One region of the Kribbella polygonati genome, then DNA from elsewhere that is predicted to be linked to it. Evidence: riboswitches for the same ligand, from Rfam matches in the RefSeq annotation. Region 1 holds a riboswitch; the other holds the start of a gene.
The links. Region 1 has a riboswitch for S-adenosylmethionine ahead of thrC (threonine synthase). Riboswitches for the same ligand answer to the same signal wherever they lie in the genome.

Region 2: another riboswitch for S-adenosylmethionine. It lies ahead of ACQHIV_RS14035 (aminotransferase class V-fold PLP-dependent enzyme); the one in region 1 lies ahead of thrC (threonine synthase).

What each region holds. Positions count from the first base shown of each region.
Region 1 covers NZ_CP190129.1:5,079,606-5,085,071, forward strand. Annotated here, with positions in the region: gene ACQHIV_RS24015 (zinc-dependent alcohol dehydrogenase family protein) at 1-547, opposite strand, end outside; gene ACQHIV_RS24020 (ubiquitin-like small modifier protein 1) at 562-840, opposite strand; gene thrC (threonine synthase) at 837-2,102, opposite strand; SAM riboswitch class I at 2,117-2,256, opposite strand; gene ACQHIV_RS24030 (DNA-3-methyladenine glycosylase family protein) at 2,938-3,882, opposite strand; gene ACQHIV_RS24035 (Fic family protein) at 3,912-5,075, opposite strand; gene ACQHIV_RS24040 (hypothetical protein) at 5,173-5,466, shown strand, end outside.
Region 2 covers NZ_CP190129.1:2,928,507-2,933,972, forward strand. Annotated here, with positions in the region: partial or broken gene ACQHIV_RS14020 (DUF4184 family protein) at 1-99, opposite strand, end outside; gene ACQHIV_RS14025 (DUF6351 family protein) at 109-2,202, opposite strand; gene ACQHIV_RS14030 (DinB family protein) at 2,267-2,782, opposite strand; SAM riboswitch class IV at 2,879-2,992, shown strand; gene ACQHIV_RS14035 (aminotransferase class V-fold PLP-dependent enzyme) at 3,009-4,373, shown strand; gene ACQHIV_RS14040 (prolyl oligopeptidase family serine peptidase) at 4,384-5,466, opposite strand, start outside.

The DNA of each region.
Region 1 (5,466 bases):
TGACCGCGGACAGGCCCACACCGCCGCACCCGAACACGGCTACGTGTTCGCCGGCGGTTACCTGAGCCACCTGATGGACGGCGCGGAACGACGTCGCGAACCGGCAGCCGAGGCCCGCGGCGGTGGCGAAGTCCATGTCGTCGGGGAGCCGGACCAGGTTCACCTCGGCGTACGGCACGGCGACGTACTCGGCGAACGACCCCCAGTAGTTGAACCCCGGCTGCAGCTGATTCGGACACACCTGCTGGTTGCCCTCGAGGCACTGCTCACACGTCCCGCACGCACAGATGAACGGCGTAGTCACCCGATCCCCGACCGCCCACCCGGACACCCCGGCCCCGACCGCCGCGATCGTCCCCGCCAGCTCATGCCCAGGCACATGCGGCAACACAATGTCCGAGTCGTGCCCCATCCACCCATGCCAGTCACTCCGGCACAACCCGGTCGCCTCAACCTTCAAGACGACCGAGCCCGCCTCGACCGGAGGCTCCGGCACCTCCCGAACCTCAGGCAGTACGCCGTACTCCGACACCACAACCGCTCGCATGCGAGCAGACTAATTCAGCAACCGCCCGCGACCGCCGGGATGATGGAGACCTGGCCGCCGTCCTTGATCGCGGTCTGCAGACCCTCGGCGAACCGTACGTCGTCATCGTCGACATACACGTTCACGAAGCGGCGCAGCTCGCCGGACTCGTCGAGGACGCGGCCCTTGATGCCGGGGTACGACGTGTCGAGCGAGTCGAGCACCTCGGTCAGTGTGCCGCCCTCGGCGGAGACCTCGGAGGCGCCCTGGGTGTAGGGCCGCAGGATGGTCGGGACGCGCACACTCACACTCACTGCAGGCCTGCCTTCACGAAGGCGTCGTACGACGCGGGAATGGTCACCTTGGGGCCGACCCGGTCGGCCACGGCGTCAAGCGTCTTCAGCCCGTCGCCGGAGTTGATGATCACCGTCTCGGCCTCGGGGTCGAGCTGGCCGGTGGCGATCAGCTTCTTCAGCGTTGCGACCGTCACCCCGCCCGCGGTCTCGGCGAAGATGCCCTCGGTCCGGGCCAGCAGCTGGATGCCCTCGACGACCTCTTCGTCGCTGACGTCCTCGATCGCGCCGCCGGTACGGCGGGCCACGTCCAGCACGTACGGACCGTCCGCCGGGTTCCCGATCGCCAGCGACTTCGCGATGGTGTCCGGCTTCACCGGCTTCACCACGTCGTGGCCGTCGCGGAACGCCTGCGCCACCGGGGAGCACCCGGTCGCCTGCGCGCCGTACACCTTGTAGTCCGTGGCGTCGACCAGCCCGAGCTTGCCGAGCTCGGTGAAGCCCTTGTCGATCTTGGTCAGCTGGGAGCCGGACGCGACCGGGATCACGATCTGCTGCGGCAGCCGCCAGCCGAGCTGCTCGGCGATCTCGAAGGCGAGCGTCTTGGAGCCTTCGGAGTAGTACGGGCGGACGTTGACGTTGACGAACGCCCAGCCCTCCTCCTCGCCGGCGATCTCGGAGGCGAGCTTGTTCACGTCGTCGTAGTTGCCGTCGACGGCGACCAGCGTGCCGCCGTACACGGCGGTGGTGATGATCTTGGGCCGCTCGAGGTCCTTCGGGATGAAGACCACGGAGCGGATGCCGGCCCGGGCGGCGGCCGCGGCGACGGCGTTCGCGAGGTTGCCGGTGGAGGGGCAGGCGAAGACCTTCATGCCGAGCTCACGGGTCGCGCTCAGGGCGCTGGCCACGACGCGGTCCTTGAAGGAGTGCGTCGGGTTGCCGGAGTCGTCCTTCACCCACAGCTTGCGCAGGCCGAGCTCGCGGGCCAGGTTCTGCGCGTCGACGAGCCGGGTGTAGCCGGGCTCGGTGTTCGGGAAGCTCGCCACGTCGACGGGGACGGGGAGCAGCGGCTGGTAGCGCCAGATATTCTTCGGGCCGGCCTCGATCTGCTCGCGGGTGATGGTCGGGTACTCGTACCCGACCTCCAGCGGACCGAAGCACTCCATACAGGCGTAGAACGGGCCCAGCGGGGACTTCGCGCCGCAGGCGCGACAGCTGAGGTGCGTACCGTTGCCAAAGGCACCTTCACGGAGGGTGTGGGTACCGGCGGCGGTCAGGCTCATGAGTGAGGTTTCCCCTCTCATCTTCCCCGGAACCGGATCTCGGCACGGGACGGATTTGGCACCGTTCCCTCGCGATCGCTCCCGGACGGGGGCTCCACGGGGAGGGTTGCCGGGACGTCAACGGGCCGTTTCCCTCAGTCCCTCTGGATGAGCTCCCCCGAGATTACCCAATCGGGTCCATATTGTGTCTTGTGATCCCACCATTCGAGACGCGCGATCTCACCCCGGACCGGACCTGCAGGCCATCACAATTCCCCCGCCGAGCGACCACCGAGCGGGGCGCGGCGCCTCCCGCGCCGATTGTGATGGCCTGGGCGAACGTGAACCACCCACCAACCGTCCGCCGAGGACGGGAGGCGAGGCAGGAGGTGGCCTGAGAGGCGCGCCCGGAGGCGAGGTGGGAGGCGAGGTGGGAGGCGCGGCGGAACGCGCGGCGAGAGGCGCGGCCGGGAGGCGCGCGGCGGGAGGCGCGGGCGGGAGGCGCGCGGCGGGAGGCGCGGCGGTAGGTCAACGAGTCCTGCAGCCGGGCCGCGACCGCCGCGAGGACGGACTTGCCGGCGTCGCTCGGGCCGCACACCGACGCGCAGCGGAACGGGTCGGCGCGGGGGGACGGCGGCTGGGCGGTCTGGTTAGCGCCGGTGGGTTGCGCCAGGGATGGATGGGGAGGGACTTACGGGGGCCGAAGCGGAGATGGCGGGGCCGGCGAGTGGGGGTGGCGAGTGGGGTGGCCCTTAGCGCCGGTGGATTGCGTCAGGGGTGGGTCGGGAGGGACTTGCGGGCCCGAAGCCGAGGTTGGCGGAGGCCGGCGGGTGGGGTGGCAGGTGGGGTGGGTCGGTTAGAGACGGTGGGTTGCGCCGGGGGTGTGGGTGGGGAGGGACTTGCGGGGGCCGAAGCGGGGGTGACCTAGGCCGGCGAGTTCGAGGAGGCGTTGGACGCGGAAGCGGTGGCCGCGGTACGGCTCGATGAGTTCGGCGCAGCCGTCGTCGTCCAGTTCCTCGCCGATCAGCGCGTACGAGACGTTCCGGGACACGTGGTAGTCCGCGAACGAGAACGCGTCCGCGTCGCCGTGCGCCCGCTGCCGTACTTCGGCCGCCGTCCACACGCCCACCCCCGGCAGCGACCGCAGCCGCCGCTCGACCTCGGCCCCGTCGGTCAGCTCGAGTGTGCGCTCCAGCGCCGACGCCCGCGACGCCGCGGTCAGCACCACCCGCGACCGCCGGCCCTCGACGCCTGCCCGCAGGTACTGCCACGACGGGATCAGCCGCCACTCCTCCGGCGACGGCGGCACCATCAGCACCCGGTTGCCCTGCTCGCGAGGCCCCGGCGCGGGCTCGCCGTACTCACGCAGCAGCAACCGCCACGCGCGGAACGCCTCCTTGCCGGTCACCACCTGCTCGATCCCGGCCGCCGCCATCGCCTCGAACACCGCCCGCGACCGCGGCACCCGGACGTGCGGGAACCGCCGCGCCGCGTCCACCAGCGCCCGGTGCTCCGGCAGCGGCTCGAACCCGTCCCAGCTGTCCCGCTCCCCCAGCAGCTCCGGTACGCCGTCCAGCGCCCACGCCGCCCCCGGTCCCCACGCCTCCGCCTCGACGGTCCCGGCGTACGGCGTCAACCGCAGTAGCACCGGCCCCTCCGGCGTCCGCGTCGCCCGCCACACCGTCCGCCGCCCCGGATCGAACACGTACGCCGGATCACCGGGCCCCTTCCGCAACCCACCGATCACCGAATGCGGATCCACCACCCGCCCCGGACGCCAGACCCGCACCACCGAACTCACCCACCAAGTCTTACCCACCCCACCGACAACTACCGCGCCGGTCTGGGCGCCGCCGCCAATCGCCCGCGCATCCACGGGTAAGGATCGACCAACGGCTCCCGGTTTGCCAACGCTGCTTGCACGATCAGCGTCAGGCGACCGCCCATTACGTAATGCCGCCCTTTGGTCTCTCCGACAGCCTGCAAGAGTTGGAGTTCTGTGAGCTTCGCCAAGTCACGCGATGCTGTCCGCTCTTCGATCCCGGCCCGACGCACATACGTGGAGCGGCGCATCCGGAACCCGAGGGAGGCATCGAACAGTTCGTTCGCTACCCGCTCCGGCAAGTCGAACTCGTCGATCACCTCGTCGAACAGCTGCCAGAGCTTCCCGGCTTCGCGATAGCGCCGCCGAACCGTCTGCGCCTGGATGTGATGCGCCCGCAGGTTGAACTTCACCCACAGCCCGGCCGACCGCTCCGGATGCCAGGCACCGGCGCCTGTCGCCGCGAGCACGGCGTAGTACTCCTCGGTGTTGCTGCCCAGCCACTCCTCGATGCTCGAGAACGCCGGCTCGCCGATACCGCCACAAGACAGCACGAGCGTCTGCAACGCCCGCGCCATCCGGCCGTTCCCGTCGCGGAACGGATGGATCATCACCAGGTTGAGGTGCGCCATCGCGGCCTGTACCAGCGGGTCCACGACATCGGCGGCCATCAGGCTGTCGGTCAACTCGGACACCAGACCCGGCACGTCCTCAGCAGGCGGCCCTTCGTACACGTTCTGGCCGCTGGCCTCGTCGTGGACGTAGACCACACCTTGCCGATAGCTGCCCGGGCTCTTCGACAGATCGTGACCGAGCATCATGAAGTGCATGCCGCGGACGGCGGACACGTCCAGCCGGAAGTCGGGATCCTTCGCCATCGCCAGGACGTAGCCGAGCGCCTGCCGGTAGCCACGGATCTCCGCGAACGTGCGGTCGTCGGCGCTCAACGCTTCCTCGTCGTCGAGAGCAGCGGCGGCGTCGTCGAGCTTGACGTCGTACCCCTCGATGCTGTTCGAGCCCTGGATCGCCCGGGCCAGCATGCTCCGCCTGAGTCCACCGACCCAGCGCCGCGGCACCCGGAGGACGTCGGTGAGCTCGGAGCGGTACGCGTGGATCTGCTCGAGGACCTGTTGGTCCTCGAGATCTGGTTCCGGCGTGCCGAAGATCGTCATCAGGCTCCGATGTCTCAATGTCTTGATTCTTAGGACATCGTATCTTCCGTGTCCTAAGAATTGCGACATCGGGACATCCGGCTCGATACTGAGCGACATGACCGCCTGGCAGTGGGTGAAGCTTGTCGGTAACTTCGTCAATCTGTCGACGCTGGCGGGGGCGGTGGTAGGGGTGGTTGGGCGGGCGCGGTTCAGTCGGGGGCCGCGGGGGTTGTTCTTTGCGAATGGGTATCGGCTGGGGTTCCCGGTGGCGGGGGCGTTCACGATCGGGAACGTGGTTCTGAGCAAGCACGACCGGTCGTACTTCGAGGACGCGGCGCTGGTCCGGCACGAGGAGCGGCACTCGTGGCAGTACTTCTGTCTGCTCGGGCTGCCGATGCTGCCGTTGTAC
Region 2 (5,466 bases), 2.2 Mb from region 1:
TGCCACCGCACCGGCCACCAATGCCGACGCCACGAAGGGTCGCCGGACCAGCGGGAGGACAGCTGCGGGGTGGGCCAGAGTGAAGGGCACACCCCGCACCCTATTGGTTCAGAACGTCGGCCAACTGCCTGCCAGCGGCTGCTGCCCGACACCCGGCGCCGACCAGTTGCAGACACCGTTAGGGAACGTCTGCCGCAGCGCCTTCCACTGCACGGACGTCAGCTTGACCTTGTAGTCGGACTTGTTGAGCGGCTGCAGGCGGCACTTGATGATGTCGTTGGCAACGGATGCACCGGCCACCTGCCGCGGCGCCGGCCAGGCCGGGTAGAACGTGTTGCACCGCGTCGTGCCGATGCCGTCCACCTGTGTCTCGACGATCTTCTGGTTGGTGGGACTCCAGCATGCGTCGGTGAGCGCGCCGGGCTTGTTGCGCATCAGTTTCGCGTGCGGCGAGCCCGGGCCGTGGTCCGCGTCCACCGCGTCCATCCACTGATCGAGCGAGGCGAGCGCGTCGGTCAGCACCGGGTTCTTCGTACTGAACCCGCCCGGCGCGTCGCCCGCCTGGACGAGCATGACCTGGTTGCCGGCGTCACCGTTGGCCTTGCGCAACCGCTCCCGGAGCGAGAACGAGTGGAAGATCAGGTGGATGTCGCCGTTCGGCTGCTCGTCCCAGTACTGCCGGTAGTCGATGATCGGCGTACTGGCCAGTCCCCCGCCGCCGCTGATCAGCTGCCCGGTCCGGTACGCCGTATCGATCGCCTGCGGGTCCGCGACGGTCCTCGCCGGTACGAAGTTCGCGTCGGTGTCGAAGCCGCCGACCGTCTTGTTCAGGTCGAGGAACTGCGCGACCGAGATCTTGCCCGCGTTCAAGGCGTCCAGGCCGTACTGGATCCCGACGTTGTCCAGCGGCCTCCTGGCAGCGCCCGTGCGCGGATCCTTGCCCCAGATGTTGACCTGGTGGTCGTACACGTCGCAACGCGCGCCCCGGGGGTTCGTCACCGGGTCGTAGCGGTCCTCGACCGGTAGTTGCGCAGGGCAATAGACCCGCGGGTCGATCCGGCGGCCGGCGCCGGCCAGGTTGGCGATCGTGCCGACCTTGCCGAAGCCCGCGGCGGCCCGCTTCTGCTCGTCGGTCCAGCCGGTCGCGGACCGGAAGTAGTGATCGAGCAGCAACGCGTCGGTGATCGTGTGCAGGGTCGCGAACCCGACCTCCGGGAACACGCAGGACGCGACGATCCCGTCCAGCAGCCCCGGGTAGTCGTCGGCGATCTGGAACACCTGGTACGAGCCGCCGGAGCAGCCCCAGCCGATCGTCTGGCGGGGTACGCCGATCGTCTCCAGGATGTGTTCCCGCGTCATCGCCATGGTCTCGGCGGCGAGCACGCCGTTGCAGTTGATGCCGAAGACGTTCAGGCTCGACGACGCCACGGCGTACCCCTGCCCGAGCAGTACGTCGTCGTTGATGCCGCCGGTCCCGCTCCCCTGCTGGTACCACCCGCCGGGGCAGCCGCCGCCGAACGTGTAGACCAGCCGGCCGTTCCAGCCGCTCGGCGGCTTCACGACGCTCGGCTCACCGCCCGCGGGGTCGTTGAGTACGGCGTACTCGTAGATCGACCGGTTGATGACGCCGGTCTCGACCCGGACGATGTACGGCACCGTGCGGCCGTCCGAGGTGGTCGTGGTCGCGAGGTCGGCCGGCTTCGTCGACGGCAGCACCTTGAGCGAGCGGTCGGCCGTGGAGCGGTACAGGTAGTCGACGCGGGTCGGCACCGTGCAGTTCGCGTCGGACGGCGGGCCGAGCTTGACCTTCGCGAGCGTGACGAAGTCCGCCGTTCCGCAGACGTACGGCGTCTCGTGCGGACCGGCGAGGAGTGGTCCGCTGCGTGGATGGTTGGTGATCACGAGCCGCGACGAGGCGGCCGTGATCGTGTTGGATCCGTCGGTGAGGCCTTGGACGACGCCGATGAGGCGGTCCTGCTGGCGGGTGAACGCGCTACTGACGTCCTTCCCGTTCAGCCGGATCTCGAGGTCGTCCAGGTGCCGCCCGGTGATCCCGAGCAGCACGTTCCCGTCGCTCACCAGGTCGGCGCGCGGGGTGGACAGGACCTCGATCCGTACGTCGGCGGCCGCGCTGGCGGGGGTCACCAGGACGGCCGCGAACATCGCGGTCAGAAGGGCAACGAGGGCGGTCGGTCGCTTCATGTGATGAGTCGATCACAGCAGGTCCCGGGCCGGAAGAGCTCGTGGCAATCGGTTTCCAGCCACTTCAGGCCCCGGTCGTACCGTCCAGCTGCTCGCGGACCAGGTCGGCGTGCCCGCAGTGCCGCGCGTACTCCCCGATCAGGTGGATGTAGATCATCCGCAACGACGACTCGGTCCCGCCGAACGTGAACCGGTCGTCGAGCGAGCGCCCGGCAGCCGCCTCGTCCGACAGCTTCCACTCGGCGATCAGCCCGTCGTACGCCGCCTCCGCGTCAGCCGGGTCGATGCGCTCGAAGTCCGCGTCCTTGCCCAGCTCGGGCGCGAACAGCGGCTCGGCCGGCTCGTCGGCGAGGTGGATCCGGAACCAGATCCGCTCGACCTTGGTGAGGTGCCGGATCAGGCCGAGCAGCGAGAGGTTCGACGGCGGCGACGGCCGTTCGGCCAGCTGCTCCGCGGTCAGACCGGCGCATTTCATCAGCAGCGTGGAGCGGTAGAAGTCCAGATATCCTTGCAGCAGTTCGCGTTCCGGTGCCGTCAGCGAGCCGTCCGGCCGCTCGACCGCGGGGGCAGTCCAGGTCATCGCCATCCTCACGTCGTCCCACGATGTGTTCAGCCATCTCATCACATGAGATTCGCACTGGCGGAGTCCGTGTCCCGTTCGTTACCGTTCTCGGCAGGTCATGAGTGTCAGCGACAAGCCCCGGCTCGCTGGCCGGCAACCCTCCTCCGCGGTGGGGTGCCCCGGGTGAAGACCAGGCCGTGCGGATACCCCGTTCGGCAAGCGCGGACTTCCTGGGAGCAGATCCATGTCGATCCTGTCCATTCTCGAGCCGGCGAGCACCACCACCCCGCGGCCGGCCGGCAAGCGGCAGCTCACCGGCAACATCCCCGCGACCGTCGGCTCGGACCTGCTGGTCCCGCTGGCCGACGGCCGGGTCACCGACTACGCGAACTTCGACCACGGCGCGAGCGCCCCGTGTCTGGAGTCCGTGCGGGCCAGTGTCGAGGCGGCGCTGCCGTCGTACGCCTCGGTGCACCGCGGCAACGGGTACGCCTCCCGGATCACGACCCAGTGGTACGAGCGGGCCCGCGCCGAGGTGCACGCGTTCGTCGGCGCGCGCTCCACGGACCAGGTGATCTTCACCCGCCAGACCACCGACGCGCTGAACCTGCTCGCGAACGCCGTACCGCAGGACGCGACCGTGATCGTGTTCGAGTCCGAGCACCACGCCGCGCTGCTGCCCTGGCCCGCCGAGCGGACCGTCCGGCTCAAGGCCCCGGCCAGCCAGACCGAGGCCGTCGCGAACGTCGCCGACGCGCTCCGCGAGGCCCCCGAGGGACCGCGGCTGGTCGTCGTCACCGGCGCGTCGAACGTGACCGGCGAGATTTTCCCGATCGCCGAGATCGCCAAGGTGGCCAAGGCGCACGGAGCGCGGGTCTGCCTGGACGCGGCGCAGCTCGCCCCGCACCGCCCGGTCGACATCGCCGGCCTGGACGTCGACTGGGTCGCGCTGTCCGGCCACAAGCTCTACGCCCCGTACGGCGCCGGCGCGCTGATCGGCCGCTCCGACTGGCTCGACGCGGCCGACCCGTACCTGTACGGCGGCGGCGCGACCCACGCCGTCACCAGCGACACCGTTGTCTGGTCGACCGGCCCGGCACGGCACGAGGGCGGCTCCCCGAACGTCATCGGCGCCATCGCGCTGGCCAGCGCCTGCGCCGCGATCACCAAGCACCGCGACGCGATCGAGCAGCACGAGCGCAGCCTGCTGGCCCGGCTGCGCACCGGACTCGCCCAGCTCGACGGCGTCACGACGTACTCGATCTTCGGCGAGGACGCGGACCGGGTCGGCACCGTGTGCTTCACGGTCGAGGGTCTGACCTCGACGCTCGTGTCCGCGGCGTTGAGCGCCGAGTACGGCATCGGTGTCCGGGACGGGAAGTTCTGCGCGCACCCGCTCGTCGGTCACCTGCTCGCGAACAGCCCCGAGCACGGTACGGCGGTCCGCGCCAGCCTCGGCCTCGGGACGACCCGGGAGCACGTGGACCGGCTCGTCAACGCCGTACGGACACTGGTTACGACCGGCCCGCGCACGGAGTACACGGAGAGCGCCCACGGCTGTCAGCCCGCCGACGATCCCCGCGACCTCCACGCACCGCGGATCTGGTGACGCGGTCCTCCTACTGCTCAGGAGGTACGAGACCTACATGGTGAGCAGCGAACGCCAGTAGGTCCGCCCACTCCGACGCGACCATCGCGGCAGGTTTGCCGAAGCCATGGCCGGTGTTGACCTCCACCCGCGTCAAGACCGGCTGCGGACCAGCCTGCGCATGCTGCAGCGCGGCGATGAACTTGTGGCTGTGCAGCGGTACGACGCGGTCGTCGTGATCGCCCGTGACCACAAGCGTCGCCGGGTACGCCGTACCGTCGCTGACGCGATGCAACGGCGAGTAGGCCAGCAGGTCCTCGAACTGCTCCGGGTCACTGGGCAGCCCGTAGTCGGACGCCCAGGCCGCTCCCACTGTGAACAGGTGGAACCGCAGCATGTCCAGCACGCCCACGCCGGGCAGGGCGACCGCGAACAGGTCCGGCCGCTGCGTCATGACCGCGCCGACGAGCAGGCCGCCGTTGCTGCGGCCGTGGATCGCCAACTGGGACGGCGTGGTCACACCGGTGTCTCTTAGGTCCTCGGCGACCGCGATGAAGTCGTCGAACACGTTCTGCTTGTTCTTGAGCCGCCCTGCGTCGTGCCACTCGCTCCCGTACTCACCACCGCCACGCAGGTTCGCGATCACCAGCACACCCCCGGCCGCGAGCCATGCGGGCCAGCCCGGTCGGTAGTCGGCCTGGATCGGGATGCGGAACCCGCCGTACCCCCACATGAGGGTCGGCCGCGGCTCGTCGAAGCCCAGGTCGGAACGGCTGATCAAGAAGTACGGCACAGGCCCGTTGCGGCGGGTCACGGTGACCTCAGGCGGCGTGAAGCCGTCAGTACCGCGGACCAGCTCCGGGAGCGCGCGTACGTCGCCTGAACCGGTGGAAACGACGTACGACAGCGTGGGGTCGGTCGTTGTGGACAGACCGATGAACAGCTCGTCGTACTTCGGTCCCGCGTTGAAGCCGACCACTCCCCCACCAGGTACGTCGACAACGCGCGCGGCCGAACCGTCCAGCGCGTAGAGCGTCAGCACCGACTGGGCGTCGACCAAGGCCAGCGTGGCGAGCCCGTCCGCGGTAGGACGCACTGCCTGCAGGGTGGAGTC